Regions from separate parts of the Marinomonas sp. AWM4_232 genome, predicted to be linked through region 4. Evidence: predicted binding sites of a transcription regulator. Region 4 holds the regulator's gene; each other region holds the start of a gene.
The links. The regulator sigma-54, encoded in region 4, starts transcription at its own class of promoters, with help from an activator protein. The targets are predictions, from matches to a motif close to TGGCACNNNNNTTGCTNT.
Positions count from the first base shown of each region.

Region 1: the regulator sigma-54 is predicted to act here: its motif matches at 5,781-5,798, upstream of ACXAC1_RS11515 (circularly permuted type 2 ATP-grasp protein).
Region 2: the regulator sigma-54 is predicted to act here: its motif matches at 3,522-3,539, upstream of ACXAC1_RS07595 (amino acid ABC transporter substrate-binding protein).
Region 3: the regulator sigma-54 is predicted to act here: its motif matches at 3,748-3,765, upstream of glnA (glutamate--ammonia ligase).

Region 1 is NZ_JBSWTA010000001.1:2,426,529-2,434,085, reverse strand. It holds gene ACXAC1_RS11540 (efflux RND transporter permease subunit) at 1-1,646, opposite strand, end outside; gene ACXAC1_RS11535 (efflux RND transporter periplasmic adaptor subunit) at 1,665-2,858, opposite strand; gene ACXAC1_RS11530 (TetR/AcrR family transcriptional regulator) at 2,960-3,532, shown strand; gene ACXAC1_RS11525 (DMT family transporter) at 3,529-4,419, opposite strand; gene ACXAC1_RS11520 (FAD-dependent monooxygenase) at 4,454-5,659, opposite strand; gene ACXAC1_RS11515 (circularly permuted type 2 ATP-grasp protein) at 5,922-7,376, shown strand; gene ACXAC1_RS11510 (alpha-E domain-containing protein) at 7,379-7,557, shown strand, end outside.
Region 2 is NZ_JBSWTA010000001.1:1,596,079-1,603,635, reverse strand. It holds gene ACXAC1_RS07610 (hydrogen peroxide-inducible genes activator) at 1-429, shown strand, start outside; gene recG (ATP-dependent DNA helicase RecG) at 442-2,523, shown strand; gene lrp (leucine-responsive transcriptional regulator Lrp) at 2,591-3,067, opposite strand; gene ACXAC1_RS07595 (amino acid ABC transporter substrate-binding protein) at 3,628-4,650, shown strand; gene ACXAC1_RS07590 (amino acid ABC transporter permease) at 4,756-5,928, shown strand; gene ACXAC1_RS07585 (amino acid ABC transporter permease) at 5,939-7,039, shown strand; gene ACXAC1_RS07580 (amino acid ABC transporter ATP-binding protein) at 7,064-7,557, shown strand, end outside.
Region 3 is NZ_JBSWTA010000001.1:954,302-961,858, reverse strand. It holds gene ntrC (nitrogen regulation protein NR(I)) at 1-910, opposite strand, end outside; gene glnL (nitrogen regulation protein NR(II)) at 920-1,990, opposite strand; gene glnA (glutamate--ammonia ligase) at 2,260-3,666, opposite strand; gene thiI (tRNA uracil 4-sulfurtransferase ThiI) at 3,999-5,450, shown strand; gene ACXAC1_RS04485 (hypothetical protein) at 5,506-5,778, opposite strand; gene ACXAC1_RS04480 (diguanylate cyclase domain-containing protein) at 5,798-7,557, opposite strand, start outside.
Region 4 is NZ_JBSWTA010000001.1:4,041,527-4,049,083, reverse strand. It holds gene ACXAC1_RS19225 (YhdP family phospholipid transporter) at 1-1,883, shown strand, start outside; gene ACXAC1_RS19220 (carbon-nitrogen hydrolase family protein) at 1,891-2,724, shown strand; gene yjgA (ribosome biogenesis factor YjgA) at 2,733-3,263, opposite strand; partial or broken gene mgtE (magnesium transporter) at 3,276-4,627, opposite strand; gene ACXAC1_RS19205 (HPr family phosphocarrier protein) at 4,632-4,901, opposite strand; gene ACXAC1_RS19200 (PTS sugar transporter subunit IIA) at 4,912-5,361, opposite strand; gene ACXAC1_RS19195 (RNA polymerase factor sigma-54) at 5,374-6,858, opposite strand; gene lptB (LPS export ABC transporter ATP-binding protein) at 6,936-7,557, opposite strand, start outside.

The DNA.
Region 1 (7,557 bases), 1.6 Mb from region 4:
ATACCAGCAATGATCACCAAGTAACCTGCTAACCAACGAACCGGTTGCTTGATTAGCGTCGCCACTCGACCACTGTAACGTTCCGTCCAACGGTCAAAAGTACGGTTAAACCAACCACCTAAGCCACGCTTTTCTTTGTGGTGACTTGGCTTCAAAAGTGTGGCACAAAGGGCTGGTGACAAGGTCAATGCCACGATCACCGACAACACCATTGACGACACAATGGTGATCGAGAATTGGCGATAAATTACCCCCGTCGAACCACTAAAGAAGGCCATCGGTACGAATACCGCTGACAGAACCACCGCGATACCAATCAATGCGCTGGTGATTTCTTTCATCGACTTGATCGTGGCTTCACGAGCAGACAGTTTCTCTTCTTCCATTACCCGTTCAACGTTTTCCACCACAACGATGGCATCGTCCACAAGTAGACCAATCGAGAGTACTAAACCAAACATGGTCAAGGTATTGATTGAGTAACCAAACGCCTGCAAAACACCAAAAGTACCTAGCAACACAACAGGTACTGCGATCGCAGGGATTAAGGTTGCACGCCAGCTTTGTAGGAACACAAACATCACGATGACAACCAGAACAATCGCCTCAAACAGTGTTTTCACCACCTCTTCAATAGAGATCTTGATGAACTCTGTTGAGTCTAGTGGCAGAGCTGTTTTATAACCTTCAGGTAAGCCTCGCTTCAATTCTTCTATGGCTGCTTTTACACGCTCAGAGGTTTCCAATGCGTTCGCACTAGGCGCCAGCATCACCGCCATACCTGTAGAAGGGTGACCGTTTAAGCGTGGCGTAAAGTTGTAGTTTTCACTACCTAGTTCAACCGTCGCCACATTCTTCAGACGAACCGTCGCACCATTGTCATCATAGTTAAGAATGATGTTCTCAAACTCTTCCGGTGTTTCTAGCTTTGACTGAGCCGTTACCGTCGCATTTAGCTCTTGGCCCTTCGCGATGGGGTAACTCCCCAAACTACCAGCTGCTACTTGAACGTTTTGCGCCTCAATGGCATTCGCAATATCTGATGGTATTAAGTTATAAGTCGCTAATTTAAGTGGATCTAACCAAATACGCATAGCATAAGACGAACCGAATACCTGAACACTACCTACACCTTCAAGTCGAGAAATAGGGTCCTGCATATTCGATACTAGGTAGTCAGATAAGTCGCTGGCGTTATCCTGATCGGTCTCATCATAAAGCGCCATGATCAACAGGAAGTCAGACTGAGACTTGGTCACAGTCACCCCTTGTTGCTGTACAGAAGACGGTAGGTTTGACGTGATCTGCTGAACCTTATTCTGAACTTGAACTTGTGCGGTATCCGCATCAGTGCCTTGCTCAAAGGTCACATCAATACTGGCACGACCAGTAGAACTACTGCTTGATGAGAAGTACAGCAAGCCATCTAGACCAGTAAGCTGCTGCTCAATAATTTGTGTAACACTGTTTTCAACCGTTTCCGCCGATGCACCATTGTAGGTAGCAGAAATTCGGATAGAAGGCGGTGCTACATTCGGATATTGGGAAATAGGCAATTGTGTGATGGCAAGAATACCTGCCAACATGATGACAATTGATATCACCCAAGCAAAGACTGGGCGCTTAACAAAAAACTGCGCAATCATAAACTTGGCTCCTTTAATTTACTGGCCAGTGGTCGCAGCATTTGCTTCAACAATTCGACCCGTTTGTGGATCACGTTGCAGTTCCACGGCATTCACTTCAGCCCCTGCACGAATTTTCAAACTGCCTTGAACGACAACTCGATCACCCGCTTTGATACCGTCCGTGACATACCATTGATTACCAATGGAACGCTCTGTTTCCAGAATGCGCTGCTCAACTTTGTTATCAGCATTGACAACGTATGCAATGGCATTGCCTTTCACATCGCGGGAAACGCCCTGTTGAGGCACCAGAATCGCTTCGCTGTCATTCAGATCGTTAATCTGTCCGCGTACAAACATCCCTGGCAACAGTAGACCATCAGGGTTATCAAACTCTGCACGCAAGGTAACACTGCCGGTCATCTCATCTACGTTCACTTCACGGGTTTTCAAACGACCTTTGTAAGGGTACTCAGAGCCATCTTCTAAGGTGAGAGTTACGCTTTGATCTCCTAGGCTGACGTGATCTAGGCTCAATAAAGTTCTTTGACGAAGCTGTTCAACACTGGTTTGAGCCAAATCAACGAACATAGGGTCCATGGCACGGATAGTGGTCATCGCCGTCGATTGACCAGCTGTCACCAAGGCACCTACTGTGACATCCGAGATGCCAATTTTGCCATCGATTGGCGCTGTGATTTTCGTGTAAGCCAAATCAATCTTGGCGCTGTTTAATGCCGCAACTGCACGTTTTTCATCAGCAACTGCAGATAGATAGGCGACATTTGCATCATCTAAGTTTTGCTGAGAAACGTTGTTACGTTCTTTAAGCTGACGGTAACGCTCGTAGGTTTGTTTAGTCGAGGTTAGCGTGGCACGAGCGCTGTCTAGGTCTGCCTGTGCCTGCTCTAAATTAGATTTATATACTGAGTCGTCTAGCTGATAAAGCAGATCTCCAGCCGATACGGTCTGACCTTCTTCAAACAAACGCTTTTCCACGATACCACCCACCTGTGGACGAATTTCTGCCTCAAGGCTGGATTTGGTTCGGCCAGGCAATTCAGACGTTAGCTTTACTTCTTGCTTTTCAATGGTGATGACACCCACTTGAGTTTTTGGTGCTTGCTGAGCTGGCGCGCTCGCTGCGGCACTGCTTTCGCTTTCTTGACAACCCGCCAAAATCGCCGAGGCCAGTACAACCCCTGTAATCAATATGTTCCTAGACAGCATATACTGTGGTGACTCCAATAATTATCATTTGAGAATGAGCGTTCATTCACACTATAATCCAGCTTGGTTACAGTTCCCATCTTTAAATCGTGTAAATATTTATGAAAAAAACTCCGGTAAATGAGCAAGAACGCCGCCAGCAGATTATGAATGCATTTATCGTGCACGTTGTGGAGAAAGGCTTTCACAAGGCCAGTATGGCCGACATCGCGAAAACAGCTGAACTCAGTGTAGGCCAAATTTATCGCTATTTTGCCCACAAAGAGGATATTATTCGCGCTGTAGTAGAGCAAAAAACCGAAGAATATCTTCTAATGATGGAAGAGTTTCTCGAAAAGAAAGGCTGGCTGGCACGAATGTTCGAACCGGAGCACGAACAAGAATTCCACGCAGAACGCATTTTAAATATGGAAATCAAAGCTGAGGCGAATCGCTCAGCAGCATTAGCCAAAATCCAGTACAATGCGGATCACCGCCTGACCGAGCACGCGGTAAAGTTGGTGCGTCAACGTTATGCCCTAGACGACGAAGCGGACATCCGCGCTAGGGTCCAGTTTTTGGTAGCACTAACCGATGGTTTATTCCATCGTAGAGGCTTTTTTGCAGGGCCTTTTGATGCGGCATCTCACCAACTATTTCAGCATATGTTGAACCAGCTTTTCCCCGATAATTAAGCGGTTTTGCGCCTCAGAAAAGCGCGGACCTGACTCCACTTACTGACCAGCATAGCGGAGAAAATAAGCGCACATCCTATAAGTTGAAGACTGGTCATGGTTTCACTAAACCAAATGGCCGCCAACAGTGCTGTCCAAACAGGCTCTAAGTTCATGATCACTGCCGCATGGCTAGCAGGCGTTAAGCTCTGGCCGAAAGTTTGCAGCAAGAAACGTAAACTGGTGGCGATCAGTGTGCTAGCTAAAAACCAGCCTACGATGGGCAATGATACGGAGTGAGGCACCTCTTCAATGGTTGGAGACACCATTAACATAACGACACCCGCAGTAAACAGCTGTATCGCAGTCAGCACCAGCACATGCAGTTTCGTCGACATGCGAGTTAGCAGATTAAATTGAAAAGCAAAGGTAATCGCTGACACAAGAAAGAAGCCCTGCGCCCACTCAAAACTCACGCCATTACCTAACGCCAAACACCCTAAGCCCATCACGGCAATGGGAAGAGCAATCCAAATACTACGAGCAGGACGCTCCTTGAACATAAAGCGCGCGAAAACGGGCACTAAAATGACACCCAAGCTGTTAATAAAGGCTCCAACGCCAATATTGCTCACTTGATCGAGCCCCACAATCCAAAACATCATGGCAATGCTCATGACAGCGCCGACCAAGGTCGCGCCCTTTAAGTCTTGCCAACGAATCCCTTTAAAGAAGCGAGCACCAACGAAAAAAAGCACTATCCCAGCGATGACAAAGCGCACTCCGAGAAAGAAAATGGGCGGTAACTCCACCAACGCTTCTTTGGAGAAAATCCAACCAAACGCGGCGATAATGGTGACTGAAACTAAAATCAGTTCAGCTTTTAGCAAAGATGGCGACGTGCTCAAAACATCATCCTTTTATTAATGCACGGCCTGATCACTATAGGCGTAGCGCGGTGACATCATGCCCATAAATGCTATCAAGCTTACTTTGAATAATTCCATTGGCGAATTTAGAGGCCACTCCCAGCGCTTCGAGTTTTAGACGCCCCTGCCAACCACCGTGCATATGATATAACGAGGCGTTCTCTCGTGACTGCTTCTGCACAGCTGTTGCACGAGGTTTACGCAATGTCTCATACTTCATAAAAGCATATTCGTAATCATACTTTTTCAATGTACCAGACAGCACAAAGGCATCTTCGATGGCCATCGCCGCGCCTTGTGCCATAAATGGCAACATAGGATGGCACGCGTCACCAAGCAAAACCACTCGATCATCATGCCATGTCGGTAACACTGGTCGACCATTCAAGGCCCACAAAAACGTTGACTCACAGCCATCTAAAACAGAGGTGACTTCAGGATGCCAACCATGGAATTTACTGCGTAAGACGTCAGTGTCGCCCTCTTCACGCCAAGATTCAAAGCGCCAATTGGCCTGTTCTTCTACCGCAATAAAATTGACAAACTCACCGCCTCGAAGATAGTAAGTCACCATATGCTGATGTGGCCCAGCCCACACCGTAGCATTTGGCTGAACCGATGCGCCTTTAATATTGGCAATGGGCACCGTGCCACGCCAAGCCACTTGCCCAGTAAAGATTGGCGATTGCGCACCCAACATCAGTTCACGAATTTGGGAGTGAACTCCATCGGCCCCAATCAATAAATCGGTTCTAATCGTCTGTTTTTCCAGCAGAACTTTGACGTGATCCTTTTCGTTTCGGTAGCTCATTACTCGCTGATTGAGCTGAATATCGACCCCATGTTGCTGGCAGGCTCGCACTAACTCTTGATGCAAGTCGGCGCGATGAATATGCCAATACTGAGCACCGTAACGCTTTACCATGTCCCGCCCCAATGGCAGATCAAGATAATGACGACCACTGCGATGATCACGAATGCAGGCACGTTGAGGGGTAAAGCAATGAGGTTCAATGGCATCTGCCACACCGAATGCTTGCAGTACTTTGACGGCATTGGGGCTAAGCTGCAAACCCGCCCCGACTTCGCTTAATTCGGGGGCTTGCTCTAAAACAACCACAGTAAAGCCTTGTTTAGCCAACCCCAAAGCAGCGGTCAATCCGCCAATGCCTGCGCCAACAACAATAATGTGATCAGCTAATTTTACCTGCTCCACCATTTATTCCTTTGTTCATGCCCTAATAATAAAATCATAACAAAAACCGATTATTTAAACCTGATTCAAGTTCTTCTCCGCCCTAGATTCTCTTGAAAGAAACCTCTGTAAAACGTCTCTTTATTGGCCCAAAAATTGCTCTTCGATAGTAAAGGTTAAGTTTCACTTGCCAACAGCTCTATTTTGGTTCATCAATAACCAATGCCGCGCACGAGAATGAACTGTGATAGTGCAGTCCTCAGCCGTTAAAGGGGATAATTTGAATATGGATACACTCACTAATAACTATAATTCAGACGTTTTTTTCGATGAGTTGATTGATGCTCAAGGAAAAGCCAGAAAACCGGCAAAAGAATTGCTGGATTATCTTGAAAGTCTTCCTCCTGAAGAACTTGAGAAGCGGCGCAGAACCGCCGAAGCAACAGTTCAGGAAATGGGGATTAGCTTCACGGTTTACACCGAAGAAGGCAATATAGACAGAGCATGGCCCTTCGATATTGTCCCCCGAACCATCGACGCTAAAGACTGGAAAATCACCGCAGAAGGATTAAAGCAACGACTCACCGCACTAAACCGCTTCATCGACGACCTCTACCACGATCAACGCTGTATCAAAGACGGCATCATCCCAGAACACATCATCAAAGATTCAAAAAACTTCCGCCCAGAATGCGTTGGCGTCTCACCCAAGTACGGTGTTTGGGCGCATATTTGTGGCACAGATTTAGTGTGTGATGAGCACGGAGACTTTTACGTTCTGGAAGATAACTTAAGAGTGCCATCTGGTGTCTCTTACATGCTTGAAAACCGCGCCATTACCAAGCGAGTTTTACCTGAATTATTTGAAAACGACGAGATTTTACCCGTTGGGTCTTACACCTCTGACTTGTTTGACACCCTCGCGGCTTTGTCTCCACGCGACATTGAATGTCCAGAAATCGTTGTCCTAACACCTGGGATCTATAACTCAGCGTATTTTGAACATGCGTTTCTCGCACAACAGATGGGGGTTGAGTTACTCGAAGGTGCGGATTTATTTGTGGACGAGGACGACTGCGTTTACATGAAGACCATTTACGGTCCTGAACGCGTGGAAGTCATCTATCGCCGTATTGACGACCTATTCCTTGACCCAGAAGCGTTCCACCCTAACTCCGTACTAGGTGTCCCAGGATTAATGCGCGCTTGGAAAGCTGGTAACGTTGCTCTAGCTAATGCACCGGGTGCTGGTGTTGCAGACGACAAGGTGGTCTACGCCTATGTGCCCGATTTGATCCGTTATTACCTTGACGAAGAGCCCATTCTTAAAAACGTAAAGACCTATCTTTGCGATAACGAAGAAGATCGCGAATACGTGCTAGCTCACTTAGATGAGTTAGTAGTCAAACCTGCCAATGAATCGGGCGGCTATGGCATGCTTGTTGGCCCTCATTCCACTAAGAAAGAGCAACAGATCTTTGCCGAGCTGATCAAAGAAAACCCGCGCAACTATATTGCTCAGCCAACCCTTAAGCTTTCTACGGCGCCAACCTTGATCGGTAAAGGCTCTCTGGAACCGCGTCATTTGGATTTACGTCCGTTTATTTTACAAAGCAACAAAACTTACGTGACCACAGGTGGCTTAACACGAGTAGCGATGAAAAAAGGTTCTCTCGTCGTCAATTCGTCACAAGGCGGTGGTAGTAAAGATACTTGGATTGTGGACACAAAAGGAGCTTAATCATGCTTTCAAGAGTTGCAGAACGCCTATACTGGAGTGCTCGCTACCTAGAGCGCGTGGAAAATACGGCTCGCTTGGTCAGTGTTTACGACGATTTATTGTTCGATTTACCGCACAATGTCGTGCAAATTTCTTGGTACAACCTTATCGAAATCAACAGTGGTATTGAGGCATTTAATAA
Region 2 (7,557 bases), 2.4 Mb from region 4:
TATGAAGAAGAGTTCGTTGTGTTAATGCCTAAAGACCATCCGTGGACTCAGTTGGAGCACATTAGCACTGATCAGCTCACCACCGACAACTTACTGCTACTGGGCAAAGGCCATTGCTTTAGCGATCAGGTGATGGAAGCCTGCCCGATTGTTGGTGAAAACGAGCTAAACGAAGGCCATACGATTGTTAATGGCAGTTCACTAGAGACCATTCGTTACATGGTGTCTTCTGGCTTAGGAGTGACGGTTTTACCGAAGTCTGCAGTGACGCATTTAGATGAGCAAATCTTAGCAGTACGCCCCTTCAAATCTCCAGTTCCTAAAAGAACGGTGGCCTTGGCATGGCGTGCTAGTTTCCCGCGCCCCAAAGCCATCGAGTCACTGAGCCAGTCGATCAAAGAAGCGTGCCAGAAGCTTAGCCTAGATTAACATTGGACCAACATGATTGACGCACTTGAAACACAAGATATTAAAGAGCTAAAAGGAGTGGGAGCAGCCATGGCTGAAAAGCTCGCTAAGCTCCACATTCATACCGTTCAAGACGCTTTGTTTCATTTGCCAATCCGTTACCAAGATCGTACACGCGTCGTGCCTATCGGGCAGCTACGCTTTGGCGATGAAGCCGTGATCGAAGGCGAAGTGAGCGGCTGTGAAATCAAAATGGGCAAACGCCGCAGTTTGATTTGCCGTATAAGAGATCATTCTGGCTCGCTGTGTTTGCGTTTCTTTCATTTCAACGCAGCGCAAAAAAAGCAACTGGAGCAATCTGGACACGTGCGCTGCTTTGGCGAAATTCGCCGCGGCAGTACAGGGTTTGAAATGTACCACCCTGAATATACGGTGCTCAAGGACGATGAACCCCATGAAGGCAGTGAGCAACTGACCCCCATTTATCCACTGACGGAAGGGGTAACACAAACAAAGATTCGCCAGATTTGTGAGCAGGCCCTAGAGCGTTTGACGCCTTACAACCTGCGCGAGTGGCTACCAGACACCATGCGTCAGCAGTTCAGCCTCCCCTCCTTGGCGGACGCCATTCACTTTTTGCATCACCCCACTCGCGGAACCGATTTAGAACAATTGAAACGCGGTGCGCACCCAGCCCAATATCGCTTATCTTTCGAAGAGTTAATGGCACACCAATTATCGTTGATCGGCAAACGCCAAATGGCTAAGCATGATCGAGCGATTGTCGTACCAGAGCCTGGTCAACTGGTCGATCAACTACTGGCTGAGCTGCCCTTTTCTCCCACCGGAGCACAACAGCGTGTCAGCCAAGAGATTCTTCAGGATCTTGGCACAGGACACCCCATGCTGCGCCTAGTACAAGGAGACGTGGGGTCAGGGAAAACTCTAGTGGCTGCCATGGCAGCAGCGGCAGTCGTTCAACAAGGGTATCAAGTAGCTGTCATGGCACCGACGGAAATCCTTGCAGAACAACACTACCTAAACTTTAAGCAATGGTTTGAGCCACTCGGTATTGAGGTGGCTTGGATGATTGGTAAGCTCAAAGGTAAGCAACGGGAGGCGGAGCTTGAACGGATTGCCTCAGGCAGTGCAGGCATCGTCGTAGGCACTCACGCGCTATTCCAAGAAACCGTGTCATTCAAAGGCTTAGCCCTCGCCATTATTGATGAACAGCATCGTTTCGGTGTGCATCAACGCATGGCCTTGCGCGAAAAAGGTTTACAAGCAGGTTTCCAGCCCCATCAACTGATCATGACAGCAACCCCTATTCCGCGAACACTGGCCATGTCTGCCTACGCGGACTTGGATTGCTCCATCATTGATGAGCTGCCATCAGGGCGTACTCCAGTAAATACCATTGTTGTGTCAGACCAAAGGCGAGAAGAGGTAATTCAGCGCGTGCGTCACGCCTGTGAAGAAGGCAAACAAGCCTATTGGGTATGTACCCTTATCGAAGAGTCTGAGGCACTTCAATGTCAAGCTGCCGAAGACACGGCTATCTTGTTACAAGAGCATCTTGCCGGCCTTTCCATTGGCTTAGTTCATGGGCGACTAAAGGCTCAGGAAAAGGCGGATATTATGGCTCGTTTCAAAGCCGGAGACATTCAGCTGTTGGTAGCCACCACGGTCATTGAAGTCGGTGTCGATGTCCCAAACGCCAGTCTGATGGTGATTGAAAACCCTGAACGCCTTGGCTTAGCACAGCTGCACCAGTTACGCGGCCGTGTGGGACGCGGCCAAGCAGCCAGTCATTGTGTTTTGTTATACCACGCACCACTAGGGCAACAAGGCAAAGCGCGCCTATCTACCATGCGCGAAACCACAGACGGTTTTAAAATCGCAGAGAAAGACCTCGAACTGCGTGGGCCAGGCGAATTGCTTGGTGCTCGCCAAACCGGTTTGTTGGAATTCAAAGTGGCCGACTTACAGCGGGATAAAGCACTGTTGAGTCAGGTTCAAGAAGCCGCTGCACAACTCTACAAAGAGTATCCTGAACACGTATCTCCCCTACTTTCTCGTTGGTTGCCAAAGCATCAGCAATACTTAAATGTCTAAACGCAAAAGCATCACCACTAGGCACTAAGTTATTAAAGTTTGCTGAATATTAGAGGAGAAGGTTTGCTTATGGGATTTTCACAACCGTTGTGTTCTTAACTTCCTCCATCGCCACATAGGTACGCGACTCACGAACGTGGGGCAGAGTTAGCAGTGTTTCACCCAGTAAGTGACGGTAGGCATCCATATTTGATACTCGAGCTTTGAGTAAGTACTCAAAATCACCGGCGATCAAGTGACACTCAAGCACTTCAGGAATCTCAGCGACGGCTTCCTTGAACTCGTTGAAACCTTCGGGTGAGGTGGCTTTGAGACGGATCTCTACGAATACCAGCAAGCCAGCATCAACTTTTCGAGGATCCACCAACGCACAGTAGCCAGTGATGTAACCATTGCGCTCTAGACGACGCACACGCTCTAAACACGGTGTGGCACTCAAACCAACGCGGCTAGCAAGTTCTACATTCGACAAACGTCCGTTTATTTGAAGCTCACGCAGGATCTTCTTATCCAATCTGTCTAAAGGCTTTGCAGACGTTTCCATTTATACGACTCTCCGAAGATAACTGACTACTAATTTAGCGCGATTCTATCACGTGGCAAATACCTTAGGAAAAATAAGCTAAACTGAACCATTTGGTCAGCCAAGAGTAAAACGTCGCACCAAATCCAAACAAAAAGCATCAAATAGCACCATAAAATATCTATTTACGCTATTTTGTATGTTTATCCATCAGAAACTGGTTGATTTTTGCATTATTCGGGTGCGTAAAAATAATTTTACGCACCAAATCAACACAAAATAACAAAAAACTATCAGAATAAAGAAAGATATTGCTCTATAGTTATTAAAGCCCCAAAAAAAAGGAAAGAATTCGCACAAAACCAGTGATTTCAGCTTGACGAAAGGGGGCAAACAGTAATTCCATAGGGTAGTTCCGTGCTAATTCAGTAGATTGCACTAGACTAGAGAAACAACAAAAACAATTAAAAAATGTTGGCAAGTAAATTGCTTTGATACTTTCGAAAGTGAATTATCCGAATCTTAACGGATTCTACTTTGCAAACATAACAACTAGTAACAAAACGCCTGGAGGCAAAATCATGAAATCGAACGTTGGAAAAATTCTAACCACCGCAGCCGTAGCGGCAACGATCAGTACCGGTGCTGCTGCAGCAACATTGGATGACGTAAAAGCAAAAGGTTTTATTCAATGTGGCGTAAGTTCCGGTGTTCCAGGATTTTCAAACGCGGATGATGCAGGTAACTGGTCCGGCATCGATGTAGACGCTTGTCGTGCAACGGCTGCAGCAATCTTCGGCGACGCGCAAAAAGTAAAATTCACACCACTTTCTGCTAAAGAGCGTTTCACTGCTCTACAATCAGGCGAAATCGATATTTTGGCTCGTAACACAACATGGACGTATACTCGCGATGCTTCCCTTGGTGCTGACTTCACAGCCATCAATTACTACGATGGGCAAGGTTTCATGGTGCGTAAAGATCTAGGTGTGTCTTCTGCAATGGAGCTTGACGGTGCAACAGTTTGTACTGAGCAAGGTACAACAACTGAGTTGAACATGGCGGATTTCTTCCGTAAGCACCAGCTTTCTTACGTTCCAGTAATCGTACAGAAAGCGGACGAAGCACTTTCAGCATACGCATCTGGTCGTTGTGATGTATTTACAACCGATAAATCCGGTCTAGCAGCACACCGAACCAAGCTAGCAGACCCATCTGCACACATGATTCTTCCCGAAACCATTTCTAAAGAGCCACTAGGGCCTCTAGTACGCCACGGTGACAACCAATGGAAAGACATCGTAACTTGGGCGCTATTCGTTCAGATTAACGCTGAAGAAATGGGCATCTCTTCTAAGAACGTTGCTAAGATCAAATCTGAGTCAACTGACCCAGCAGTTCTTCGCCTTTTGGGTGCAGAAGGCAACATGGGAGAAGCATTAGGGCTTGGTACTGATTGGGCTTATAACATCATCGCTGAAGTAGGTAACTACGGTGAAGTGTTCGAGCGTAACGTTGGTCCTAACACCCCTGTTGGGATCCCTCGTGGCGTGAACAATCTATGGTCTGAAGGCGGCGTTCTATACGCGCCACCAGTACGTTAATACGTATCCATCCCTTACCTACCAGGGATTAAACCCAGCGGTGGATGCCGCTGGGTACCCCCTTCCGATTTTACATCTGACGAGCATTTCATTGCCTGAACCAAGATGAGCGAAAAAACAACGACGAATACGAGCTTCTTGAACGATGCTGGCAACCGCGCCATGCTGTTTCAAGCTGTGCTCCTAATTGCTGTGGTCGCTGTGGGTTATTACTTATTCCATAACCTTCAAGCGAACCTTGAAAATCAAGGGATCTCGACTGGTTTCGCCTTTTTAAACGAACCAGCTGGCTTCCCAATTCTAATCCACCTTATTGAATACACTGAGGCCAACACTTACGGACGTGCCTTTGTTGTTGCTTTGATTAACACCACTCTAATATCTTTGATGGGGATTATCCTTGCGACCATCATTGGTGTAATCATGGGCTTAGCACGATTGTCCAATAACTGGCTGGTCGCGCGTTTAGCAACGGTTTATATCGAAACATTGCGTAACATCCCATTACTGTTACAAATGTTCTTCTGGTACTTTGCCGTACTAGCAACCTTGCCGCACCCACGCGACAGCTTAATTTTTGGTGATTTCTTCCTAAACAAACGTGGCATTTACTCACCAGAACCGATTGCACAAGACGGATTTGGTATCGTCATCTTTGGCTTCCTAGCGTGCGTCATGGCTGCCATTGCCCTAATCGTTTGGGCTAAAAAACGCCAAAAGCAAACTGGTGATTGGTTCCCTGCTTACTGGACATCGCTGGCGATCATTATTGTTGGCACGGTTGTGTTCTACTTCCTTGCTGGATCTCCAGTAGAATTTGATGCCCCAACTAAGAGCCGATTTAACGTAACAGGCGGTATGGTACTGGTACCTGAGTTTGTTGCTGTACTAGTCGCATTGTCTACGTACACAGGCGCGTTCATTGCTGAAATCGTACGTGCGGGTATTTTGTCGGTGAACTGGGGACAGACGGAAGCATCGCGCTCGTTGGGCTTACCTGACGGTTTAACACAGCGCTTGATCGTATTGCCGCAGGCACTACGCGTTATTATTCCACCGCTAACAAGCCAATACTTGAACCTTGCAAAGAACTCGTCTTTGGGTGCGGCCATTGCCTACCCAGAGCTAGTAGCCGTTGTCATGGGTACCACATTGAACCAAACCGGTCAGGCGATTGAGACCATTGGTTTATGTATGTTGGTTTACGGTTCTTTAAGTTTGTCCATTTCAGTCTTTATGAACTGGTACAACAAGAAAATGTCATTAATTGAGCGATAAGGGGGCACACATGGCGATTGAATTTAAACCTTCTCCTAGCCTACCACCACCGAGTAATGCTGTCGGTCCGGTCGCTTGGGTTCGTAAAAACTTTTTCTCTTCACCGCTGAACATCTTTTTAACGTTCTTCAGCTTTTACATTCTTTATTTGTTAGTTCCTCCTGCTCTAGAGTGGGCGGTCTTTAACGCAACCTGGGAAGGCACATCGAAAGCCGCTTGTACTGCAGGTGGCGCTTGTTGGGCGTTCATTAGGGTTCGCTTCGACCAGTTCATGTACGGACTGTACCCAGCGACGGAATATTGGCGTGTCAATGTAGCAGCGATTTTGCTGGTGGTTCTGGTGGGCATGTTTGCCATCAAAGCGATCAATAAGCTATGGCTGTCGATTGCCATTATCGTGGTCTACCCGGTCGTCGCCTACTTCTTGTTTGCGGGCGGAGTACTGGGCTTAGAAGTGGTAGAAACGTCGCTTTGGGGCGGTCTATTCTTGACCATGCTATTGGGTATCATCGGTATCGTAGCATCTTTCCCACTGGGTATTATTTTGGCGCTAGGTCGCCAGTCTAAAATGCCAGTAGCGAAATCTGTTTGTGTCATCTTTATCGAGACCATTCGTGCAGTACCTTTGATCACAATCTTGTTCATGGCATCGGTGATGATTCCATTGTTCCTGCCAGAAGGCATGAACTTTAACAAGCTTCTACGTGTTCTAATCGGTATTACCTTGTTCTCTGCAGCCTACATGGCAGAGGTAATTCGTGGTGGTCTACAAGCCATTCCGAAAGGCCAGTATGAGGCCGCTGATGCAATGGGACTTACTTACTGGCAATCAATGATTCTGGTCATTTTGCCACAAGCATTGAAACTGGTTATCCCAGGTATTGTGAACACTTTCATCGGTCTATTTAAAGACACCACGCTGGTTTACATCGTGGGTATGTTCGACTTCTTAGGCATCATCCAGATGGCAAACCACGATGCCAACTGGCTAGGAACGACAACGGAAGGTTATGCCTTCGCAGGCTTTGTATATTGGGCTATCTGCTTCGGTATGTCCCGCTACTCTATGGCGGTTGAGCGTAAGTTAGATACCGGACACAAGCGGAATTAATAAGAGAATTTGAGGCCTTTACACATGACAGAACAAAATATGGCACTTGCCCAACTTGAGCCGGGCGAAGAAGCAATCATTCAATTTAGCGATGTAAACAAGTGGTACGGTGAATTCCACGTACTAAAAAACATCAACTTCAGCGTTAAAAAAGGTGAGCGTATCGTTGTCTGTGGACCATCAGGTTCCGGTAAATCAACAATGACTCGCTGTATCAACCGTCTTGAAGAACACCAAAAGGGCCAAATTTTGGTCGATGGTATCGAGATGAACGATAACCTAAAAAACATTGAAGCGATTCGTAAAGACGTGGGCATGGTGTTCCAGCACTTTAACTTGTTCCCGCACTTGACCATTCTTGAAAACCTGACACTTGCGCCAATCTGGGTTCGTAAAATGCCTAAGAAAGAAGCGGAGGCCATGGCAATGCATTACTTGGAGCGTGTAAAAATCGCTAACCAAGCGAATAAGTACCCAGGTCAGCTTTCTGGTGGTCAGCAGCAACGTGTAGCGATTGC
Region 3 (7,557 bases), 3.1 Mb from region 4:
GGTGGAATAAGTCTTCACGGAATGAACCTTTTGTTACCAACCCTTCTAGGTCTTGATGGGTCGCTGCAATGATGCGTACATCCACTTTGACTGGGGTATGGCCACCAACGCGATAGAATTCACCATCGGCTAATACTCGCAATAATCGTGTTTGCGTTTCCGCTGGCATATCACCGATTTCATCGAGAAACAGAGTGCCGCCATTAGCTTGTTCAAATCGTCCTCTACGCTGGGTATTAGCCCCAGTAAAAGCGCCTTTTTCGTGACCGAATAATTCTGACTCGATGAGATCGTGGGGAATAGCAGCCATGTTAAGAGCAATAAATGGGTTAGCCGCTCTTGGGCTATGGCGATGTAGGGCTTGCGCAACCAACTCTTTACCGGTGCCTGATTCACCATTGATCAAAACGGTGATGTTTGAATTGGCAAGACGGCCAATGGCGCGAAAGACTTCCTGCATCGCGGGTGCTTCACCGATAATTTCCGTCTGTGCAAGTGGCTCGCTTTCTTCCTCGTTAAGAATCTCAGGCTTGGATTTGTTGTGATGTAAAATCGCACGTTTTATCAAGCTGACTGCTTCTTCCACATCAAATGGCTTTGGTAAATATTCAAACGCACCACCTTGATAAGAAGCTACCGCACTCTCTAGGTCCGAGTGTGCTGTCATAATGATCACTGGAATGTAAGGGTGATCTTTCTGCAATTGACTTAATAGTGCTAGGCCATCCATACCTGGCATACGAATGTCGCTGATGATGACAGTGGGTTGCTCTTTGCCAATCATACTGGCTAAGGCTTCAGCGGATTCAAACAGGCGACATTGAATGCCTTCTTGTTCAAGGGTTTTCTCTAATACCCAACGAATTGAACGATCATCATCGACGATCCAAACGGTTTCTTGCTGTGACATGTGCTCCTCCTAGCCCGTCACCGATTTTTCGATCGGTATTAGGATGTTGAATTCTGTGTGCTGTGGTTGGCTGTTGCATTCAATGATGCCGTTGTGTTGGTGAATAACAGATTGCGCGATGGATAATCCTAATCCTGTGCCATCAGCACGTCCGCTCACCATTGGATAGAACAGCGTTTTCATTATGTTGTCCGGGATGCCGGGACCGTTATCAACAATGCTCAAACGGCACACTAAACGGTGACGTTTGGCGCCGATGGTGAACTGGCGCAGGGTGCGAGTGGATACGGTTATTTGTTTTTCTAAGTTCTCTTGTTGTGATATCAGTGCCTGCATTGCATTACGCATGACGTTTAGGACTGACTGGATAAGCTGGGCTTCGTCGCCAACGATATCTGGGATACTTGGGTCGTAATCTCGTATGAGTTTGATCTGACCTTCCGATTCAACGGAAATAAGCTGATTAACACGTTCAATTACCCGGTGAATATTCAAAGGCTTATATTGTGGCAATTGACGTGGCCCAAGTAAGCGGTCGACGAGATCTCTTAAACGGTCGGATTCCTCGATAATCACTTGGGTGTAATCTTTTAAGCCTTCATCATCAAACACTTTACTGATCAGTTGCGCCGCACCACGAATACCACCTAATGGGTTTTTGATCTCGTGGGCTAAGCCGCGCACCAACTCTTTACTGGTTTGGTGATTGGCAATTAATTCATCTTCTTTTGAGATGCGCTTCATGCGGTCTCGTGGGTGTAACTCAATCAACAGACTATCGGTGATATTGAGAGCCCCCATCACTGGTGTTACGTTGTAGTCACAGAGTAAGGTTTTTCCTGTGGTTAACGTGATTTCAGCTTCTCGCTTTGTGAAAGCGTGGCCAGACTCAATTGCAGCGAGCAAAGCGTTGCGACTAGCTTCGTCTTCGCTCAGAGCCGATGCCAAATCTTGGCCGTAGATACGGCGTCGACTAACTTCCAGCATCATTTCTGCCGACGGGTTGAGATACTCAATACAAAGCTCCCTGTTTAGCTGTAAAACCGCTGTGGATAAATGGTCGATCAGTAAACTGTACACCGATATAGCCTCTTAAAATCGCTTTGAGTGATGCATTTGAGTGCGTTGCTTGGCACGCACTTAGAGCCGCATTCGCGTGAATAAAGAAAGCACTGCAAAATACGAACCAACATTGGGCATTTGTGAAAGCCTTATTTTACTGAGCTTTATAAGTAATTTAGCATTCATGTGCGCACTAAAATAGTGCGCAATATGGCTGACGCATTAAAAAAAGGCAAAAAAAAGCCCCAACATAGGTCGGGGCTTTCGGTATAAAGTATTACGAGAAATTATACGCTGTAGTAAAGGTCGAACTCGATTGGGTGAGTTGTCATGTTTACTAGCTCAACTTCTTGAGACTTAAGTGCGATGTAAGCATCGATCATGTCATCAGAGAATACGCCACCTTCTGTTAGGAATGCGCGATCTTCGCTTAGGCAGTTAAGAGCTTCTTCAAGGCTACCTGCAACCGTAGGGATAGCCAATGCTTCTTCAGCTGGTAGATCGTATAGATCTTTGTCAGCTGCATCCCCTGGGTGAATCTTGTTCTTGATACCGTCGATACCCGCCATCAACATTGCTGCGAAACATAGGTATGGGTTAGCGGTTGGATCCGCGAAACGCGCTTCGATACGCTTGCCTTTAGGAGACGCAACATATGGGATACGGATAGAAGCAGAACGGTTACGAGCAGAGTAAGCAAGCATAACTGGTGCTTCGAAACCTGGTACAAGACGCTTGTAAGAGTTAGTAGAAGCGTTTGCGAAAGCGTTGATTGCTTTAGCGTGCTTGATGATACCACCGATGTAGTATAACGCCATCTCAGATAGGCCAGCGTACTGATCGCCTGCGAATTGGTTCTCGCCATCTTTCCAGAAAGATTGGTGAACGTGCATACCAGAACCGTTGTCACCAACGATTGGCTTAGGCATGAACGTAGCCGTTTTGCCGTATGCGTGAGCAACGTTGTGTACGCAGTACTTCATTACCTGAACTTCGTCAGCTTTCTTAACTAGAGTGTTGAATTTAACACCGATTTCGTTCTGACCAGCCGTCGCAACTTCGTGGTGGTGTACTTCAACTTCTTGGCCCATTGCTTCGATAGCAGCACACATTGCAGTACGGATCTCGTGGTGAGAATCAACTGGTGGTACTGGGAAGTAGCCGCCTTTAACACGTGGGCGGTGACCAGTGTTGCCGCCTTCGAAAGATTTGTTAGTTGACCAAGCAGCTTCTTCAGAGTTGATCTGAACACTACAGCCAGACATGTCTGCGTGCCATTTAACATCATCAAAGATGAAGAATTCTGGCTCTGGGCCGAAGAATGCAGTGTCGCCAAGACCTGTAGACTTAAGGAACTCTTCTGCGCGAAGTGCTACAGAGCGTGGGTCGCGATCGTAACCTTGCATCGTCGCAGGCTCGATGATATTACAGCGAAGGATTACAGTGGAGTCCTCTGTGAACGGATCAAGCAGAGCTGTATCGTCCTGTGGCATCATGATCATGTCAGATTCGTTGATGCCTTTCCAACCTGCGATAGAGGAACCGTCAAACATTTGACCAGTTTCGAAGAATTCTTCGTCAACACCTGCAGCTGGGATAGTTACGTGTTGTTCTTTACCTTTGAAGTCAGTGAAACGTAGGTCAATCCACTTTACGTCGTGCTCAGCGATCAAACCAAGAGTCTTGTTTGACATAATTGTTCTCCAATGTTGTGTAAACGAAATTTCTTTCGGCATTCAATTCTGCTTCACAATGAAGCGTTGTTGCGAAAATACAAAGCACAAGTTGTGCCAGAATTTTGGGCGAACATTAAATTTCAATGATATCAATGGTTTATATTTAATGTGCAATTTTAAGAATATCCTTTTGCACTTTATTAATCCGAAATGAAAATGCCGGAGAACCAATATGGTGCATATATAGAGGTTGATGTGTTTTTTTGGTGCAAAGATGGGGGTTGGTTTCACTGAGATATGCTTTATACTGTGCGCCCTTCAAGACTGACTGTACGAAAAACACACACCCAATGAAATTTATCGTTAAATTCTTTCCAGAAATCACCATTAAGAGCCGTCCTGTTCGCAAAGCATTTATAAAGCAGCTGCGTCAAAATATTCGTCACGTGCTACGTGATCATGATGAAAATGTGACAGTGGCAGGAAACTGGGACTATATAGAAGTCCTTTCTGATCACGAATCTCAGCGAGAAGTGTTTGTTGAATCGCTGCGTAACATCGCAGGTATTGCGCATTTTCAATACGTTCGTGAGTTCCCATTGACGACTTTGGATGGCATCGTTGATGAGGCTATGGTGTCTTACGGTGACGTGCTGAAAGATTCTGTGTTTGCGGTGCGTGTTAAACGTGTCGGTCAGCATGACTTTAGTTCTGTGGAAGCAGAGCGACACATTGGTGGGTCTCTTAAGGCGCGTAGTGGGGCCTTGGCTGTACGCTTAAAGAATCCAGAAGTGTTGGTTCCTATTGATATCCGTGATGATCGTGTATGGATGATCGAACAGCGTATCGAAGGTCTGGGGGGGTACCCATTAGGATCTCAGGATGCGGTGCTATCACTGATTTCCGGTGGCTATGATTCAACAGTTAGTTCATTTATGACCATGAGTCGCGGACTTAAAACTCACTTTTGTTTCTTTAACCTAGGAGGCGATGCACACGAGATTGGCGTGAAGCAAGTGTCTCATTTCTTGTGGGAAAAATACGGCTCTAATTTGGGTGTGAAATTCATCACGATTCCTTTTGAGGACGTGGTGGGTGAGATCCTAAATAATGTTGATAACTCTGAAATGGGGGTCATCCTTAAGCGAATGATGTTGCGTGCGGCATCTAAAGTGATGGAAGGGGTTAGCGCTAAGGCATTGGTAACCGGTGAAAGCATTGCTCAAGTGTCCAGTCAGACATTGGTCAACCTAAAAGTCATCGACAATGTAACGGATGATTTGGTGATCCGTCCTCTAGTAACCATGAACAAGCAAGAAATCATCGATAAAGCCAAAGAAATCGGTACAGCGCCATTTGCGGCAAGTATGCCGGAATTTTGTGGTGTTATCTCAGTGAAGCCAACCACACGTGCAAAAATGCATCGAGTGGAACGTGAGGAAGCGAAGTTCAATTTTGACGTATTGGACAATGCTGTCAACAATGCTCGAGTGATGTCGATTCAAGATGTAATTGAAGATGTGAACAAGCAATACCAAGGTGAAGTACCCGTTGTTCGCATGCCGGTAGGTGATGAGATCATTATTGATATTCGCCACCCAGATGAAGTTGAGCGCAACCCAGTTAAAGTATCAGGGCGTCCAGTACTTAATGTGCCGTTTTTCACTCTAAGCACCAAGTGGTCAACCCTAGACCAAGATGCGACTTACCTACTGTATTGTGGCAAAGGCGTGATGAGCCGCATTCACGCATCGCACTTATTATCTAAAGGCAATGAAAACGTAGGTGTGTATCTGCCTTAGGGCAGCTCAGCCGAGGTGAATATGGGTGCACCGATTTGGTGCGCTTATATTGATGCTAGGGCGCGTTGTTTTTGTTTATTGGTTTACCGTTCAGTACATGCCTGCCTGGGATAGTTATGTCTTCAGGTAGGGGTGATGGGTACTCGACGTTCAGTATAAAAAGAGGGCCATCGTATACTGATTTAGGCGGAATCAGGCCATTATTTATGGCATAAGGATCCACTTTTTCCTCTGTATCCAGATTCACACTCTCAGTAGCGAAAGTGTAGCTTGATAATAATAAAACGCTGCCAAAAGCACTTTGGCAAATCCATTTCTGGTATTTCATTAAAAGCTCCTCTTGATGTTTAGCTTGTCGCTTCAGATTTTTCCTTATGAAAAACAGTCTGGTTTCTACCCTGATGTTTAGCTTGGTATAACGCCTTATCTGCTTGCTTTATTAATGAACTAAATAAATTGCTGTCGTCGCTGTAGCTAACTCCGATGCTTATAGTGACAAATGGGTTTGTAATAGAGGTCTCATGTGGAATTTGCTTTGTTCCAAGTGTTTTATGGATTTCTTTGGTTAGCTGTTCTATATCTTCTTGCGAATGGTCTGCTAGCGCTATGACAAACTCCTCACCTCCGATCCTTGCGGCAAGATCTCGCTCAGATAGCGGTAATGCTTGGAAGCAGGAGGCGACTTTTTTCAGACAAATGTCACCTGACTCATGCCCATAATGGTCGTTATAGTTTTTAAAGTAATCAACATCGCATAAAACAATCGCGAGTGATTGATTGTTTTTACGGCTGATGACTTGCTGTGCATTAAAATAGTTATCGAAGCAGCGACGGTTTGGCATTTGGGTGAGAGGGTCAGTCAGCGCTAACTTCTCTAATTGTTGATTGACTTGATGCAGCTCTTCTTGAATTTGACGACGGTTAGAATTCTCGCGCTCTAGCTCTTTGTTCAGATTGTGTATCGTCTGGTTTTGGCTCTGTAGAGCTTGTTTTTGAGCTTCAATATCTTGGGTTCTTTTTGCTACCCGATCTTCCAGAGTTTGATAAATGCGAATGTTTTCAATAGAGATCGCAATTTGTCCTCGTAAGAAGTAGATAAAGTCTAAGTGCTGGCGGTTGAAAGCGCCTTGAATTTCACTGTTTTCTAAGTATATGGCGCCTTTTAGTACACCTTGAAGCATGAGTGGTACGCCAAGCACTGATTTGACATTGTATTCGGAGTAATAACTATCTGTTTGGAAAAGCGCATCATTGGTCGCATTCTCGATTATTTGAGCCTCTTTAGATGTGTATATGTAATGAATGATCGAGGCTGGTAACTTACCTGTGAAGGGTTGTGGTTCGTTTAAGCTCGGTTGATGTGCGTACTTTTCATGATTGGAGTCCGCTACAATTTTTAGCTCTTTTTGCTCTTCGATCAAAAGTACAACACGCTTGGCGCCAGTATTTGCTTGCATAATCTGAATGATTTTGTCCATCAAGTCTTCAAGTCTTCTGGTCTGCGCAATGGCCTCCGTGGACAGAGCTAGTTTGGCGGTGGATTGATTTAGTGTAGCGTTTGGGAGTAATGCGCTGCTCCAGTCTTGCTCTTCACCGAAAATTCCCCATTTACATCCGAGTTCATAAGCTCTGTTTTGATGGCTGTGCGCAGCAATGCGTTGGTTGCTGGACTCATATTTCCTTGATAGCTGGATGTGTATTAGGAATTGAATGTTTAAATGTCCTTGTAAACCTGCTGCATGAGACGCGTCTTGATACAGCTTGAACGCTTTGGAGGACTCGCCAATCAGATATGAAAGCTCAGCTTTTAGCAGTAATAGGCGGTCCAAAAAGTTATCTGAGCAACGTGTATTAAATTCTTCGAATTGCTTAATGGTTTGTCGAAGCTTATGGATTGCCTTAGGTAAAGGGGCTAGCTTCTTATCGGCTTTACGAAGGATAATCAGTGTCTCAAGGAATAAGTGCTCGGTACTATGTAGTAATCCTTTTGAGTTTTTGTTGCAAGAGATCGCTTTAAGCAAAGCCTCTTCAGCGATCATAAGATCGTCCTGTAAAAAGCCGAGAACCATTTTGTTAATAAAGTACATGTGTGCAAAGTGCTTCGCGC
Region 4 (7,557 bases):
TGTTAGCTCCGTTTGAAGGGTGGCGTATAACGGGTGGTGTTGCAGGTTACTTTGATTTGAAAGTTCCGTTAAGTAAGGAGTTAGAGCCCTTTGTTGATTTGAACTTAACGTTTCAGCAAAACAAGGTCACGCTTGCCCAGGCGGATTTACCTTTTGACGTTGAGTCTGGAAAACTGAACTATCAATCCAGCAAAGGTTTGTATGATACAGAGTTTGATATAGAAACTTTAGGTGGGAAAAGTCACTTGAGGCTGACATCTCAGCTCGCAGAAGACGGTGTCTTTATAGTTAGTGGAGCGCTTTTGGGCGACATAGATGCTCATGAGGTGGCGTTGTGGCGAAATGTTCCTAAGCCTGTTTTATCAAGACTGGAAGGTAAAACCAGTTACTCGGGAGAGCTTGAAATTGGGCGCAGTAAGCCCGGACAGGTAGATATTTATCTTAAAACCGATTTAACGGGTGTGAAGCTGGCATTGCCAGCTCCAGCAGCAAAAGCATCTAGCCGTTCGGTGCCAACTGATATTCATATTGCCGCGCTGAATGATGAGGTGTTGGTTGATGTGTCCTCTCAAGATTGGCTCTATGGTTCAATTCTGGCGGATTCTAATGGGCTTCAGGGAGGGCATGTTTCTCTTGCAAAGCCTCTCCCTAAGGACCAAAAGATAGAAAAGGGTTTATCTATTTACGGTCAGTTTGATGAATTTGATTGGTTCACTTGGCTGCCTATTGTTGAGGACTTTAAAAAAACCTCTGAAGAAGAACTTAATGAGTCAGGTGTTGGGGTAGGTGAAAGCTTACCGACGAAGTTACCTGACTGGATTCGATCTCTTGATCTCCTTGTCGATTCACTTCCTGTAAATGAAAGAAATCAATTTAATAATGTAAAAGTTTCTTATACTCGTGCAAAAGATGGACACCCATTATCGGTGACCTCAGATGAGTTCAATGGAGTACTGAATCAGACGAATGCTGAACCTGAGCTGCATATTCACTATTTAAACTGGCTGACCGCTACGGAAGCTACGACTACAAGTGAACAAGAGACTAAAATACAACCAAGCATAGTACCTTCTATGGTCTTGAAGGTCGATCAAGTTTTTGTTGATAATCGCCCTTATGGAGATTGGTCGGCTAACGTTGAGAACCTAGGAAATAAAGTACGTATCAATAATATAACCACGCAATTGCCTAAAGGAGACTTTGTAGGGCAAATTTTCTGGCAGGGGGGCGACGAACAAAATGTTGAATTGACTATTAATGCGGAAGGTGAAAATGCTCGAGAATTGACAAAAAAATTCTCATCAACTCCTTTCTTAAGTTCGAACAAGTATCAAATGGGGGCTTTGCTTAGTTGGGAAGACTCGCTGCTTTCCTTTGATCGCTTGTCTTTAGCCGGACGAATCCATTTTAATGTACAAAAAGGAAACTTTAATCAGGTTGATCAGCTGCCACCTTTTTTAAGATTATTGGGTATATTCAACGTGGATGCTCTAGCCAAACGACTGACATTTGATTTCTCTGACTTATATGAACCGGGTACGCCTTTCGATCGATTTAGTGGGGATTTATCGATCGCTAATGGGATGTTAACCACTTCGGATCCAGTTCGTGTGGTCTCTCCCACAGCAGAAATTTCTCTTCAGGGGACAGCCAACCTTGTTGACGAGACTTTAAGTGAACGCCTTACGGCAACTATCCCCATTAGTAGTACATTGCCTGTTGCGGGGTTGCTGTTGGCCACGCCTCAGATTGCGGGCCTATTATATATAACGGACAAGTTAATTGGTGATCAGCTTTCGAAAGTAACGAGTATTCAATATCAGATTGAAGGCCCTTTTAGTGATCCTAAGGTTACTCCAGTCAAATATTCCCCAATAAGGTAACCATAATATGGCTAGTCTAGGTGTTGCTTGCGTTCAGTTAACCAGTACTAAGGATTGTGTGGCAAATCTTAGGCAGGCTTTATTGTTGATGGAGCAAGCCATGGTGAATCAGCCTAGGCTCATAGTGCTACCCGAGAACGTTTTCTTGTTTGATGCTAAGCAAATGCGAGAAGTGGCGTTGTCAGATGCAACCACAAAGGTTTTTGAAGCTGTCGGGCGATTTGCTATCGAACACAATATTTTTGTGCTGATAGGCTCACATCCCATGGCCCATGATCAGTTTGGCAACTTGATTTCTGATGGGCGTGTTAGGCAGGCGTCCATATTAGTTGGTCCGGATGGTAAACAGGTTGCCCGTTACGATAAGGTTCACCTGTTTGATGTAGATGTTGCGGATAAAGCCTCATCTTATCGAGAATCACGCTTCATCGAGCCTGGTGAAGTGACCCCTGTTGTTGTGCAGATTGATGGCGTTAATTTGGGATTAAGTGTTTGTTATGACTTGAGGTTTCCTGAGTTTTATCGTTGTCTAGCTGAACTGGGGGCAGAGATAGTTGTAGTACCATCTGCTTTTACATTTAAAACTGGCGAAGCTCATTGGCATACGTTGCTGCAAGCGAGGGCCATAGAGAACCAGTTTTACGTTGCCGGTGTTGATCAAGTCGGCTGGCACAATGAAACACGCCAAACCTATGGTCATACCGTCGCATACTCGCCATGGGGTGAGTTGCTTGGTAGCATGAATGAAAGTGATCAGGGAAGTATTTACTTCAAAGTAGATACAGAATATCTAAGAGAAGTGAGAGCGGCGATGCCTTGTTTGAAGCATCGCCGTTTGTAATATGACTACTAAAGCAGGCCTAACTGAGCGTCTTGTACTTCACGCAAGAGTTTAAAAAGTTTCTTACGTTGAGTGGTCGCTTTACCTTGTTCTGCTTCTTTTGCTGCCATTCTTACTAGTGAGCGTAATTGTTGAATATCTACGCTTGGATTTGCTTGGATATACTGGTCGAGGATGCTTTTACCGTTCTCGCCAATCAGTGCGTCACGTGTTGCTTCTAGTTGATGAAAGCGCTTATTGTTTGCGGCTGACGTACTATCAAATAATTCCAAACGTGCTGCGATAGCATCTGCATCCTCTGTGCGCATTACCTTACCAATGTACTGTAAATGGCGACGTTTTGCGCCCCATTGCTTAATACGATCAGCTTCTTCAAGTGCAGCGCGTAGGGTGTCTGACATAGGTACTTTTTTGCGTTGACCAGCGCTTAGGTTGGTGAGCTTTTCACCTAAGTCTTGCAGAGCTTCCATTTCTCTTTTTACTTGAGTTTTGCTCTTGTATTCTTCTTCGTTGTCTTCGTAGTGTTCAAAATCTGTCATGGTTAAATCGTTCTATAGTAAAAAGAGTGTGGCTAAGCCCAAGAAAGACAAAAAGCCAATCACATCGGTCACGGTTGTCAAAATAACACTTCCCGCTAAAGCAGGGTCAATACCAAGCTTTTTCAATGCGATGGGTAACAATGTACCTGTCAATGCAGCAAACAAAAGGTTGATAACAATCGCGCCAGCTATGACGTAAGCAATTTTAATGTCTCCAAACCATACGGTTGTGAGCAAAGCGATTACGGAGGCCCATAATACACCATTTATCAAGCCAACGACGACCTCTCTGTTCAAGAGCCATCTAGCATTCGATGAGCCAATTTGGTTTAAGGCAATGCCCCGAATTACAAGTGTTAGGACTTGTGAGCCTGCAATGCCTCCCATGCTCGCAACAATCGGCATTAAAATCGCTAGTGCAACGACTTTATCTAGTGTGTCTTGGAAAAGACCAATAACGTAAGAAGCAATAAATGCAGTAATCAAATTGATGCCAAGCCAAACTGCCCTACGTCGAGTGGTTTGCATGATGGGGGCAAAGGTGTCCTCGTCATCATCTAAACCAGCCATTTGTAGCATCGAGTGTTCTGCTTCGTCTCGGATAACGTCTACGACGTCATCAATGGTGATGCGACCAAGTAGTTTTTTTGTTTCCGGATCAATGACAGGGGCAGAGACCAAGTCCATCTTTTCAAAAAGCTGCGCAACTTCGGCGGCGCTTTGATGGGCATAAATGACATCACAGTCCGTTTCCATGATGTCACGGACTATGGTGTCCGTATCGGCTACTAGGAGTTTGCGCAGGGGGAGAGTCCCCAGAAAGCGATCGGATCTACTGACAACCAATAGGTTATCAGTCATTTCTGGGAGTTCCGAGTGTCGTCGTAGGAAACGGAACACGATATCGATAGTAATATTTGGCCGAATCGTTATCGTGTCGGTGTTCATCAAGCCACCGGCCGAATCCTCAGAGTAACTCATTAAGGATTCCATGCGCGCACGATTTTGTGCGGTCATGGAGGCCAGCACTTCCTTAACCAAGGTTTCAGGAAGCTGTTGCAGGATGTCTGCTAAGTCATCATTGTCGAAGTGTTCAGATACCGCTAATAAACGCTCGGTATCCATGTCCTTCATGAATTGAACACTAATCTCTTCTGAGACGTATTGTAAGACATCTCCTTGATTAGCATGATCAATCAGTTCCCAAAGAAGTTTACGCTCTTTAGGGGGGAAGATTCTAGAAGGCGAGCAACGTCCTGTGCAGGTAGAGCACCATTGAGCAAATAACGAATTTGCATGGTGGCGCCGGATTCAAGAGATTCGGCAACCGTCTGTAAGTGTTCTAAAGTGGACTGATCGCTCATTCGGCTATTCGCCTTCTCCAAATCGATCATTAATAAGTTCGATGATGGCTTCCATTGCTGCGGCCTCGTCCTCTCCGTTTACTTTCACATTTATGGTCGTACCTTTCGCAGCGGCAAGCATCATCATTGCCATAATGCTCTTTCCATCAACGTTTCGGCCTTCTTTCTCGATCGTGATGTCAGATGTAAATCGGCTTGTTGTTTCTACCAACTTGCCAGCCGCGCGAGCATGAAGCCCCAATTTATTGATAATTTCGACTGATTGTTCCAGCATGAGGGTGTCCTTACAGTAAAGCGTTAAACGCTTCAAACAAGTCTTCGTTGTTTTGTTTTTCTCTCAATTGATTTAACTTCTGTTCTGCTTGTGCTAGTTCCGCGATCTGCGCGAGAGTGGCTAAGTGCTCGTCACACTGATGTGGCGGAACTAATAAGGCAAAAATTAGGTCAACGGGACGTCGATCAATTGCGTCAAAATCAATTGGCTCTTCTAGTGACATTAATACCAGCGTAGCACTGTTTACTTGCTCAAGACGGCAGTGCGGTATCGCAATGCCATTGCCAATGCCTGTGCTGCCCAGCTTTTCGCGTCCGAGCAGGGCGTCATAAACTTCATCTGCGTTACAGTGTAGTCGATCGCTAACTGATTCGGCTAACTGCTCTAACAATCGTTTTTTACTAGAGATCTGTTGTTTCGCAAACACTAGATCTGTTTTTACTAAATTTTTAACTGACATATTTGCTGGCCTTTAAATCAGTCGCTTCCGCTCGTTTGATGGCGGAATGTTCATCGCTTCACGGTACTTTGCAACAGTGCGTCGAGCAACTTGAATGCCCTGGTCGGCTAAAATAGTTGCTAGTTTATTGTCACTTAATGGCTTTTTAGGTGGCTCATCTGCTACCAACTTCTTAATCATGGCACGAATGGCTGTGGACGAACACTCGCCACCAGATGAAGTGTTTACATGACTAGAGAAGAAGTATTTCAGTTCGAAAATGCCTCGGGGGGTATGCATGTATTTTTGCGTTGTAACACGTGAAATAGTGGATTCATGCATACCTACTTCTTCGGCAACGTCATGCAAAACCATAGGTTTCATGGCTTCTTCGCCAATTTCAAAGAACTCAACTTGTTTCGATACAATGCAGCTAGCAACTTTTAGTAAAGTCTCGTTGCGGCTCTGTAGGCTTTTCATAAACCATTTAGCTTCTTGTAAAGAATTTTTTATATAGGAAATATCATCGCTTGATGCTTTGGAGTTCACCATAGCCGAGTAGGTTTCGTTAATCTTAACCGGTGGCAGAGCGTCGTTGTTTAGCTCTACTTGCCAAACGCCATTGTTTTTCTTCACGGTAACATCAGGGATAACATAGTCTGTTTCACTGGTATCAATCAACGACCCAGGTCTCGGGTTGAGTTGCTGAATTAGGGTGATAACTTCTTTCAGTGCTTCTTCTTTAAGCTTGGTCTTACGGCTAAGTTGCGCGTAGTCTCTGTTGCCAAGCAAGGCAAGGTGTTGATCGACCACGCTAAAAGTCGCTCGATAAAGAGGGTGTTCTTGATAAGCTTCCAGTTGTACAAGCAGGCATTCACGTAAATCTTGTGAGCAAACACCAACAGGATCGAAGCGTTGTAAGCGGTGTTGCACGGCAGTCACTTCATCAAGCTCTAGATCTTCGAGTTCGACGGTTAAAGCCTGGAAAATCTCTTCTAAGCTCATTGATAGATAGCCATCTGTTTGCACGCTATCAATAATTGCATAAGCAATTTCAATGTCACGGTCTGACATATGAGTCAGATTAAGCTGCCAGATTAAGTGGTCTTGCATGTCTTCGGACAGAGCATTTCTGCCGTCGAGATCTTGTTCGCCTTCAAAAGCTGGGGTATCAGCTGCAGCTGCAGAATTTTGGTATGTGTCATCCCAATTGCTGTCTATAGACAGTTCGTTAGGGATGCTTTCCGTCCACTCAGACTCGAGCTGAGGTGTCTCGGAGCTGATTTCGGAGCTTTCGTTATTGGATTCGCCTGACGTACTAAGCTCAGTTTGACGTGAATCGCTCTCAGTTTGAAAACCTTCTTCTTCGTCCAATTCCAATAATGGATTGGATTCAAGAAACTCATGAATTTCTTGTTGCAAATCAAGAGTCGACAACTGCAGCAATTTAATTGCCTGCTGCAGTTGTGGCGTCATGGTTAACTGTTGTCCGATTTTAAGTTGCAGGGACTGCTTCATAGCGCAACTCTTTTATAATTAAGTATTTGGAATGACTTGTGCATAGTACTCCCTTTTCATAGGAAAAATAAGGGGGCTTATAGTTTGAAGTCGTCGCCTAGGTAGATTTTCTTAACTTGTTCGTTGTTTATAACGGCCTCGGCTTCGCCTGATGCAATGATACGGCCATTGCCAACGATATAAGCCTTATCACAAATGTCTAATGTTTCGCGAACGTTATGATCCGTAATCAGTACTCCGATTCCACTGGCTTGTAAGTGTTTGATGATGCCTTTTATATCACCAACCGATATTGGGTCGACACCGGCAAAAGGTTCATCTAATAGGACAAATTTAGGGTTCATGGCCAGAGCGCGTGCAATTTCTACGCGGCGTCGTTCGCCGCCCGATAAAGCCATACCTAGATTTTTGCGAATATGGGTGACGTGGAACTCCTCAAGTAGGCTTTCCATTTTAGCGATACGTGCTGCCTTAGTGAGATCTTTTCGCGTCTCAAGTATCGCGAGAAGGTTATCTTCTACTGTCATTTTACGGAAGATAGAGGCTTCTTGCGGTAAATAACCAATGCCTTTTTGAGCGCGACTGTGCATGGCGTCTTTGGTGACATCTTCGCCATCAATGAAAATGCCGCCTAGGTCATTTGAAACCATACCAACGATCATATAAAAACAAGTCGTTTTACCTGCACCGTTAGGTCCT